Regions from separate parts of the Clostridium sp. BJN0013 genome, predicted to be linked through region 1. Evidence: predicted binding sites of a transcription regulator. Region 1 holds the regulator's gene; the other holds the start of a gene.

Evidence for each region. The regulator Rex, encoded in region 1, represses fermentation and respiration genes when NADH is low (regulators of the CRP and FNR family bind a similar motif). The targets are predictions, from matches to a motif close to ATTGTTAANNNNTTAACAAT.
Region 2: a site for Rex is predicted at 3,178-3,197, ahead of AB3K27_RS01720 (acetyl-CoA C-acetyltransferase). Genes of this name have one in related genera too.

The regions. Positions count from the first base shown of each region.
Region 1 covers NZ_CP162495.1:3,738,686-3,743,619, forward strand. Annotated here, with positions in the region: gene AB3K27_RS19320 (acyl-CoA dehydrogenase) at 1-71, opposite strand, end outside; gene AB3K27_RS19325 (short-chain-enoyl-CoA hydratase) at 254-1,033, opposite strand; gene AB3K27_RS19330 (redox-sensing transcriptional repressor Rex) at 1,248-1,880, opposite strand; gene AB3K27_RS19335 (ABC-F family ATP-binding cassette domain-containing protein) at 2,200-4,110, shown strand; gene AB3K27_RS19340 (two-component system response regulator) at 4,310-4,849, opposite strand.
Region 2 covers NZ_CP162495.1:309,506-314,439, reverse strand. Annotated here, with positions in the region: gene AB3K27_RS01720 (acetyl-CoA C-acetyltransferase) at 1,725-2,900, opposite strand; gene AB3K27_RS01715 (hypothetical protein) at 3,557-3,697, shown strand; gene AB3K27_RS01710 (acetyl-CoA C-acetyltransferase) at 4,255-4,934, opposite strand, start outside.

The DNA.
Region 1 (4,934 bases):
ACTTCATTTTCTGCAAATTCACTTACCATTTGTTCTACAAATTGTTGTTCCCTTGTTAATGTAAAATCCATTTATTTTTACCTCCTAAATAGTTTTCATACTAAATATAGCATATAGCTTTTATTTGTCATTTTTTGCAATCTTTATTTGTAAACCTTTAAGCAAAATAAAGATTGCAGCTTATTGAATATGAGTTATCATTATAACCTTAAATTTTATTTAAGCTATTTATCTGATCTATTATAATACTAAATTACTTATTTTTAAAAGTCTTGTCTCTTTTCTCTACGAATGCCGTCATTCCTTCTTTTTGATCCTCTGTAGCAAAACATTCCCCAAATACTTCTGCTTCATAGGCTACAGCTGTATCTATGTCACACTGAATTCCTTGATTTATAGCAGCTTTACACAATCTAACAGCTACAGGTGCATTAGCAGCTATAGTATTTGCCAAATTTTTAACTTCCTCTAATAACTTATCTGGTTCAACTACTTTATTTACCAACCCTATTCTTAGAGCTTCTTCTGCATTTATTATTTGAGCAGTATATATAAGCTGTTTAGCCATACCTACACCTACTACTCTTGCAAGCCTTTGAGTACCCCCAAAACCTGGAGTAATCCCAAGACCTACCTCTGGTTGGCCAAATTTAGCCTTTGATGAAGCTATTCTTATATCACAAGATAAAGACAATTCACAGCCACCACCCAGAGCAAATCCATTTACAGCTGCTATGACTGGTTTATCTAATTTTTCTAGTTTCCTAAATACTTTATTACCAAGCACTCCAAATTTTCTTCCTTCAACTGTATTCAAGTCTTTCATTTCAGTTATATCTGCTCCTGCCACAAAAGCTTTACCTGCACCAGTAAGTATTACAGCATACACATTTTCATCTTCAGCAATATTATCTATTGCCATATCTATTTCTTTTAAAGTTTCTGAATTCAACGCATTCATTGCCTTAGGCCTATTTATTGTCAACAAAGCCACATTTCCATCTTTCTCAAGAATGATATTTTTAAATTCCATATTACTCCTCCCTCCTAAACCTTTTAAAAGCAACATTAACAAAGTATTGTTAATAATATCACAAATACACTTAAAAATAATTGAAGTTTTCACTTCATTTCTTATTATATACCTTAACATTATATATTTCAATATAAATTAATATAAAATATAAATAAATTTTATATTAATATTGCATTTTAACATTTACAGTAAAAATATATACCTTTAGGGTTTATTCTGCATCATTCAAAAGACAACTTAACGTCAATAAACTATCACTTAAATGAACATTCTCTACTTTTACATCTTCTGGTACAATAAGGTCTACTGGAGCAAAATTCCATATACCCTTCACTCCGTTTTTCACCAGAATATTGCAAACTTTTTGGCCATTATTACTAGGTACACATATTATACCTATGTCTATAACATTTTCCTTAAGATAATCAGCTAAATAATCTATATCCCTTATTTCAATATCTCTAATACTGATACCTATAAGTTTAGGGTTTATATCAAATATGGCCCTTAATTCAAAACCTAATTTTTCAAAACCAATGTAATTAGATATAGCTTGCCCTATATTCCCTGCACCTATTATAACTGTTCTATATACTTTCGTAAGGCCAAGTATATTGCACATCTGACTATATAACTCACTTACATTATACCCATATCCCTGTTGACCAAAATCTCCAAAACAATTTAAATCTTGCCTTATTTGAGAAGCTGTAAATCCTATTTTTTCGCTTAACTCCTTTGAAGATATCCTATCTACATCATTTCTCATTAAGTTGCCTAAATACCTATGATATTTAGGCAATCTCTTTATAACAGACATTGATATATCTTTTTTCTTATCCATACTGCACCTCATATCTATAACTATATCTTTTAATTATATATTATATATTAAAATTTATATATTAAAATAAATTATACTATAGTTTATAATTCAATTTTATTGCTATATAGTATTATCTTCAATTATAACATATGTTAATCCCCTGTTTTTTATTATTTTATATTTTTATTAAGGTTTTTCAATTTTTTTGATATTTGTATTATATCTATTATATCAATGATTTCTATTATATCAATAAATAATTTCTATATTTTAAATAAAATCTATAAAAAAATCATTTTACATAGTAAAATATTAAATTAAGGAAGGTGTTATCACTATGATCATTTTAAGCTGTAAAAATATTCATAAGAGCTATGGAGTAGATGTCATATTAGAAAATGTAACTTTCAATATAAACGAAGGAGATCGTGTAGCACTAATAGGTCCAAATGGAGCTGGTAAGTCCACCCTATTTGAAATTTTAACTAATAAGATAGCTCCAGACAGTGGAGATATGTTTATAGATAAGACTAAAACAATAGGATATTTGACCCAACATCTATCATTGAATTCTTCAAATACTATATACGATGAAATGCTCACTGTATTTCAGGATATAACTAACTTAGAGAACAAATTAAGTAAATTGGAAATTTTAATGAACGAACCCTATAATTCCAAAGATGAGAACTATCAAAGCAAATTGATTAATGATTATACTACCTATTCAGAACTTTATAAAAATAGAGGGGGGTATACTTACAAAGCAGAAATAAATAAAGTTTTAACGGGCCTAGGTTTTTCTATGGATGAATTCCATAATTCCATAAACATAATAAGTGGAGGTAAAAAAACAAGAGTTGCCCTTTGTAAACTGCTTTTAACAAAGCCGGACATACTTTTATTAGATGAACCTACCAACCATTTAGATTTAGAGGCTGTAGAATGGCTTGAAGAGTACTTAAAATCCTATAAAGGAACCGTAATTATAATCTCCCACGATAGATACTTTTTAGATATCATAACACAGTCAACTATGGAGCTTATAAATGGCCATGTAAATTTTTACAATGGAAATTATACCACTTCTTTGGAACTTAAAAAGAAGAACTATGAGATTCAATTAAAAGCATATAATATACAGCAGATGGAAATAAAAAAGCAAGAAGAAATTATTGAAAAATATAGATCCTTTAATAGAGAAAAAAGTATAAGGGCAGCAGAAAGCCGGCAAAAAATGTTAGATAAAATGGATAAACTGCCTCCTCCAGATAAAGATATAAAACTTAAAAATATAATGTTTAAAACTCAAATAAATAGTGGTAATGATGTACTCCATGTAGAAAATCTAAGCAAAGGATTTAATGAGAAGTTATTATTCCAAAATTTAAATTTTCAAGTAAAGAAAGGAGATAAAACAGCAATTGTTGGTAAAAATGGCTGTGGCAAAACTACTCTCTTTAAAATAATTATGGGACAAATAAAAGCTAATACTGGAATTTGCAAATTAGGTAAAAATGTTATAATAGGCTACTATGATCAGGAACAGTCTGATCTAGACACTGAAAAAACCACAATAGATGAGGTGTGGGATAAATTTCCAAAGCTCACTACTACCGAGATTAGAAATGCATTAGCCAGCTTTTTATTTACAGGAGATGATGTATTTAAAAAAATTTCTTCCCTAAGTGGTGGGGAAAAATGCAGGATAAATTTATTAAAACTAATGCTATCTAAATCTAATTTTTTGCTATTAGATGAACCTACAAATCATTTAGATATAGCTTCTCGAGAAGCTTTGGAAGAAGCTTTACTAGATTATGACGGCACTGTACTTGTAATATCTCACGATAGATACTTTTTAAATAAATCAATAAATAGAATATATGAATTAAGTGAAAATGGAATAAAAGAATATTTAGGTAATTATACTTATTATACAGAAAAGAAAAAAAATCCATTAAGATTTCAAGAAAAAGTGAGTATTTCTAAGACTAAAACTCAAATACAGCATAATAAAAAGAGAAAAAAAGATTACGAAAAAGATCAGCGTAAAAAAAATCTTATGATAAAAACTACAGAAGAACAAATATCAAAATTAGAAGACTATATATTAGAATTACAACAGAAACTATGCCTAGAAGAAGTTTACTCAGATTCTAATAAAAGCAGTGAAATACACACAGAAATTTTAACTATACAAAATAAATTAGATGACTTATACGACATCTGGGAAAAAATGTTTTAAGGTATAAATCATGCAGGGGAATTAGGCATATATCTAATTTCCCTATACAACTTTTATCTGAAGGCGGCAATTAGCTAAACCTCCATGTTATTCAAAGTGGGGGTAAGTACTGATACGCCTCTGGATAAGTTCTTTGAAGGTTCAGATAAAAAAAGTAATCCTTATGAGCAAACTCCACCTAAATCTAAGAATTACTTGATTATAGTTTTTCACCACAGTATGGACAAAATGTAAAAGAATTATTTACATTATTTAATTCCCCCCTACAGTATGGACAAAACAAAATTGCTTTTTTGAGTATAGAGCCTACATTGTTATGTTCAATATTATCATTTTTTTCATGTTCAATCCCATTATTTTCAGACTCATCATATTTATTTTTGATCTGATATTTTGATATAGCTTTATCTACCAATATAGAAAGTTCCTTTTCTTCTATAGGTGTATTTATAATCTCATCTACGCCTTTTTCTTTAAAATCTTCTGAATTTATCTTATCACAGGATGAAAGTATACAAACAATATTAGGCATTTTAATCTTTATTTTTTCTATAAGCTTATCTCCAGTAATTTCCTTCATTACAAAATTTACTATAACAACTTCTGGATTAAACTTATTAATTCTCGAAAAGGCACCATATTCATTGGAAATTTCTACCTGATAGCCTATATTTATCAATTTATCTTTCATAATAATACTTTCAAGCTTACAATCGTTTACTAATAATATTTTCCTCATGGCTTCACCACCATATCCTTTAATATACTCTATATATTAAATCATAAACTACTATTTTTCAACTAAATTTTAGTATTAATCATAC
Region 2 (4,934 bases), 670 kb from region 1:
CAGTTAAAAGAGGATATTAACCAAGGAATAAGGTTGAAAAAGAAAGTATATTTAGCCTGTAACATAAGAGGACACGATAAATAGACCACCTTTCGCTGGTCAAAAAATAAATATTAAAGAGATAAAAGTTAGGTAGCTGAGAGGAAAGTAAGATAAAAAGAATATATAGATTTTTTAGAACTTCAGCAATAAATCCAGATTATCTATATAGTTTTTTTGTTGAAGAAATTTTAAGAAAATATATAAAACGAAATAACAACAATAAAGCAATTATAATATTTGACATATGACTATTGATGACAGGTTCTTAATATTAAAATTTTCATTAAAAGTTGGCAAAAGGACAATTCCCTTATGGTATAAAATATTTTAGCATATAGAAGAAATATTTAGAGATTCAGAACCTAATGGATTTCATATGGAAGATACATAGACAGAAGATATAGTTTATTTAAAGAATCTATATTTATGCTTAAGTATAGCATATACATGGATGATAATATTAGGAGCAGATTGTTCTAAAAATAAAAAATTAAAATTATGGAAGTTACACAAAAATTAAAGAACAGAATAGTTAGAATATACAGCCTATTTAATTGTGGTCTGAAATAGTTTAATAGATGTTATGACTCTAGCATTAAAAAGTACAAACTTAAATTTGATTTTATATTTTATGATATATAACAATAACAATAAAATTTAATATTTAATAAAGTATTACATGATACTTATAGACTTTTATACTTACATAAACTTCATATGAATATATATTTATCATTTTGAGGATATTATTTTATTAATTTACAGTGTAAATATTATCTACAACAGGATTATTAATCTACTTAAACATAATCTATTCTAAATCACTGTCCGTAAGTCAGCTGATATTCCTCCTATACCCGAAAATTTTATCTTTTCATAACCATTATATTTTAAAACTCAATCTGATAGTTGAGCTGTTGAACGGATGTTGTATTTTTTACATATATCTAGTTTCAAACTAATACCTGAAATGTAAACCTTAACAGCTTTGTATTTCAATTTTTGCAATAATCAGAATTTAATATATAGTTATTAATGCTGATTCTCCCATTGATTGATATAATGAAATTCATCGTTGTACTAAGGTTTCTAAAACACTATATTCTTTCGATAACTGCCCTTTGCTTTTTCTGCTTTCTAAATAATCTTTTATTGCAGATAACTAGGGAATTATGTTAAAGTCGACACTCTAAGCTTTTTTAGATTAAAATAATATGGATGGTAAAAATGTTACCTAAAAAAGAAAAGAGTTACGAGATCAGATTGAATTTAATAGTTTGGAAAATTTAGTACCAAAGAAGCATTTACTAGGGAAAATAAATACAGCTATTAATAAGAGAAAAATAGTTTGATGATATATGAAAGATAGGAAAACATGAAACATAAATAAATATAGGAATAGAAAGTTTTGGTGTAGAAGATATTATGTTGACACAGCTAGTAAAAATGATAGAAAAATTCAAGAGTATATTCAAAAACAGTTAAAAGAAAATCAATTGGAAAAACAGTTAACTTCCGATACTACAAGCTTACAGGTAGCAAATAACAATATATTCGCATGTATCAAACGTATAACACCTAGATATAGCTAATAGAAAAAGGCTATGCCCGTTAAAGAAATACCCCCGGCTATGCCGGGAGATAATTATTTTTACATCTTAACTATAAAAAATATATTTAAACTATCTTTCAACTATTAAAGCAGTTCCCATTCCACCGCCTATACATAATGTTGCAAGACCTTTCTTTGCATCTCTTCTCTGCATTTCATAAAGTAATGTAACAAGTATTCTTGCACCTGAGCATCCAACAGGATGTCCAAGAGCTAATGCTCCACCATTTACATTTACTTTGCTCATATCAAATTCCAAATCTTTCGCTACGGCTAAACTCTGTGCAGCGAATGCTTCATTTGCTTCTATTAAGTCTAAATCTGCTATTGACATATTAGCTTTTTCAAGTGCTAACTTTGTTGCGTAGAATGGTCCATATCCCATTATTTTTGGATCTAATCCTTTACTTCCATAAGAAACAATTTTTGCAAGTGGTTTGATTCCAAGTTCTTTTGCCTTATCTGCACTCATAACAACCAATGCTGCTGCTGCATCATTTATTCCTGAAGCATTACCTGCTGTAACTGTTCCATCTTTTTTGAATGCTGGTTTTAATTTTGCTAATGTTTCGACAGTTGTCCCAAATCTAGGAAACTCATCAGTATCAAAAACTACTTCCTTCTTTTTCTGCTTAACAGTTACTGGTACTATTTCATCTTTAAATTTTCCTGATTTTATAGCTGCTTCTGCTTTTTTTTGGGATGATGCTGCAAACTCATCCTGCATTTCTCTTGTTATATTCCACTTTTCTGCTATGTTTTCAGCTGTAATTCCCATGTGGTAATTATTGAATGCTTCCCAAAGTCCATCTTTTATCATGGAATCAACTATTTTTCCTTCTCCCATTCTGTATCCCCATCTAGCTTTTGGAAGTAGATATGGTGCAGCAGACATATTTTCTGTTCCACCAACTACAACTACATCATCATCCCCAGTCTTTATAATCTGAGCTGCCAAACTTACTGTTCTAAGTCCTGAGCCACAAACTTTATTTAGTGTAAAAGCTGGTACTTCTACAGGAATACCTGCTTTTACAGCTGCTTGCCTTGCTGGACTTTGTCCAAGACCTGCCTGTATTACGTTTCCAAATATAACTTCATCTACTTGTTCTGGTTTAATATTTGCCCTTTTTACTGCTTCTTTTATAACTATGGCTCCTAAATCTACAGCAGAAACATCTTTTAAAGTTCCTCCAAAACTTCCTATAGCTGTCCTTACAGCACTTACAATAACTACATCTTTCATAAAACAAGCCCTCCTAATAAATTTATTTAAACTTAAATATTTCGTAAAGCTCTAGATCAATCAAATTTCAAGTGTTTTAGATATTAGTGCTTATATTTTTAAATACAAACTATAATAATTTATTAAGAAAATTTCTATAAATGATGAAATTGTATGATATTACTTCACAATTATTTAAGTTTATAACTTAAACAACATTATTTAAAATAATTCATTTAATTCATACAATTCTAATACATTTTAATTATACTAACTAATTAATTTTTTATCAATATCTCTTGTTAAAAAAAACACAAAGTTTAATAAACGCACGTTTATGGAAAGTTTTCATACTATTCCTTAAGTTATTTAATTATATATAAGTATATTAACTTAAAATGACCAAATATGCTTTATTTTAAGATATTTTAAATTAGAAAAATTACTTATATTTACTTTTTTTATTTATTATTCTAATTTTTGTCTCATTAGTTTATTAAATAACAGTAATGACATCATAAAATCTTTATATATATATAAATAAAAAGAAGGACTTTATTAAAAATAATTTCCTCATACATAAAAAAAGATATTTAGTACATTTTTGCATTCCATGTTTGACAGACATAATAGATTTAAAAACAATAAAAACAGTATATCCTTAGTTAAGGTATACTATGAAATATATACTGGATATATTCAGTAAAAAAATTACAAGAAATCTAAAATTTATCTATGAAACAGTAAATGAAGATGCTATACTTGAAAATTTAATGACTACAAAGTGGATAGAACAAATCCTATTTGTTTCTGCATAGAATACTAATAATCGCTCAGGTTATTCCTCAAGATTGTCTTATATTTTCATTGGCAAGTATATTATACTCAAAACCTAGATATAATGTACTTCATGATACTGGTATATAACTAAACTCTATCCGGTAAACTTAATATCACTTTACAAATAACTTAGTTTTAAATTTTCGTCTAAAGAAAGAGAATAAACAAAATTTTTTACACACCTTAATATTTTACCTAACATTATTTTACTGTAATTGCTACTATAAATCCCTATATTAACAACCATTTGAGATAAACTAAATACTTAGAACAATTTAATTTTCTATGTTTCTTTCTTGTTGTGTAAATATTGCAATAAATATAAGAAAAACAATTTTAAAAAAACATAAAGTCTAATTTTAAACAGAGATAATTTTTATGCTTATTTTCAATTTTAAAGTATATAAATTATCTTAAGGAAAAATAAGCTACATTAAAAGTCTCTTGAATCTATACCATATAGATATAAGTATTCTAACTATATAAATCAAGTCACCTGTTTTACATACAGGTGACTTAAATAATATCCTTTATTTTATCTTTCAACTATTAGAGCAGTTCCCATTCCACCGCCTATACATAATGTTGCAAGACCTTTCTTTGCATCTCTTCTCTGCATTTCATGAAGTAATGTAACAAGTATTCTTGCACCTGAGCAACCAACAGGATGTCCAAGAGCTATTGCTCCACCATTTACATTTACTTTGCTCATATCGAATTCCAAATCTTTCGCTACAGCTAAACTCTGTGAAGCAAATGCTTCATTTGCTTCTATTAAGTCTAAATCTGCCACTGACATATTAGCTTTTTCAAGTGCTAATTTTGTTGCGTAGAATGGTCCATATCCCATTATTGTTGGATCTAATCCTTTACTTCCATAAGAAACAATTTTTGCAAGTGGTTTGATTCCAAGTTCTTTTGCCTTATCTGCACTCATAACAACCAATGCTGCTGCTGCATCATTTATTCCTGAAGCATTACCTGCTGTAACTGTTCCATCTTTTTTGAATGCTGGTTTTAATTTTGCTAATGTTTCAACAGTTGTTTCAGGTCTAATATATTCATCATTATCAAAAACTTTTTCTCCTTTTTTAGTTTTAATAACTACTGGTACTATTTCATCTTTAAATTTTCCTGCTTTTTGAGCCGCTGTTGCTTTTTGTTGTGATGCTGCTGAAAATTCATCCTGCATTTCTCTCGTTAAATTCCATTTTT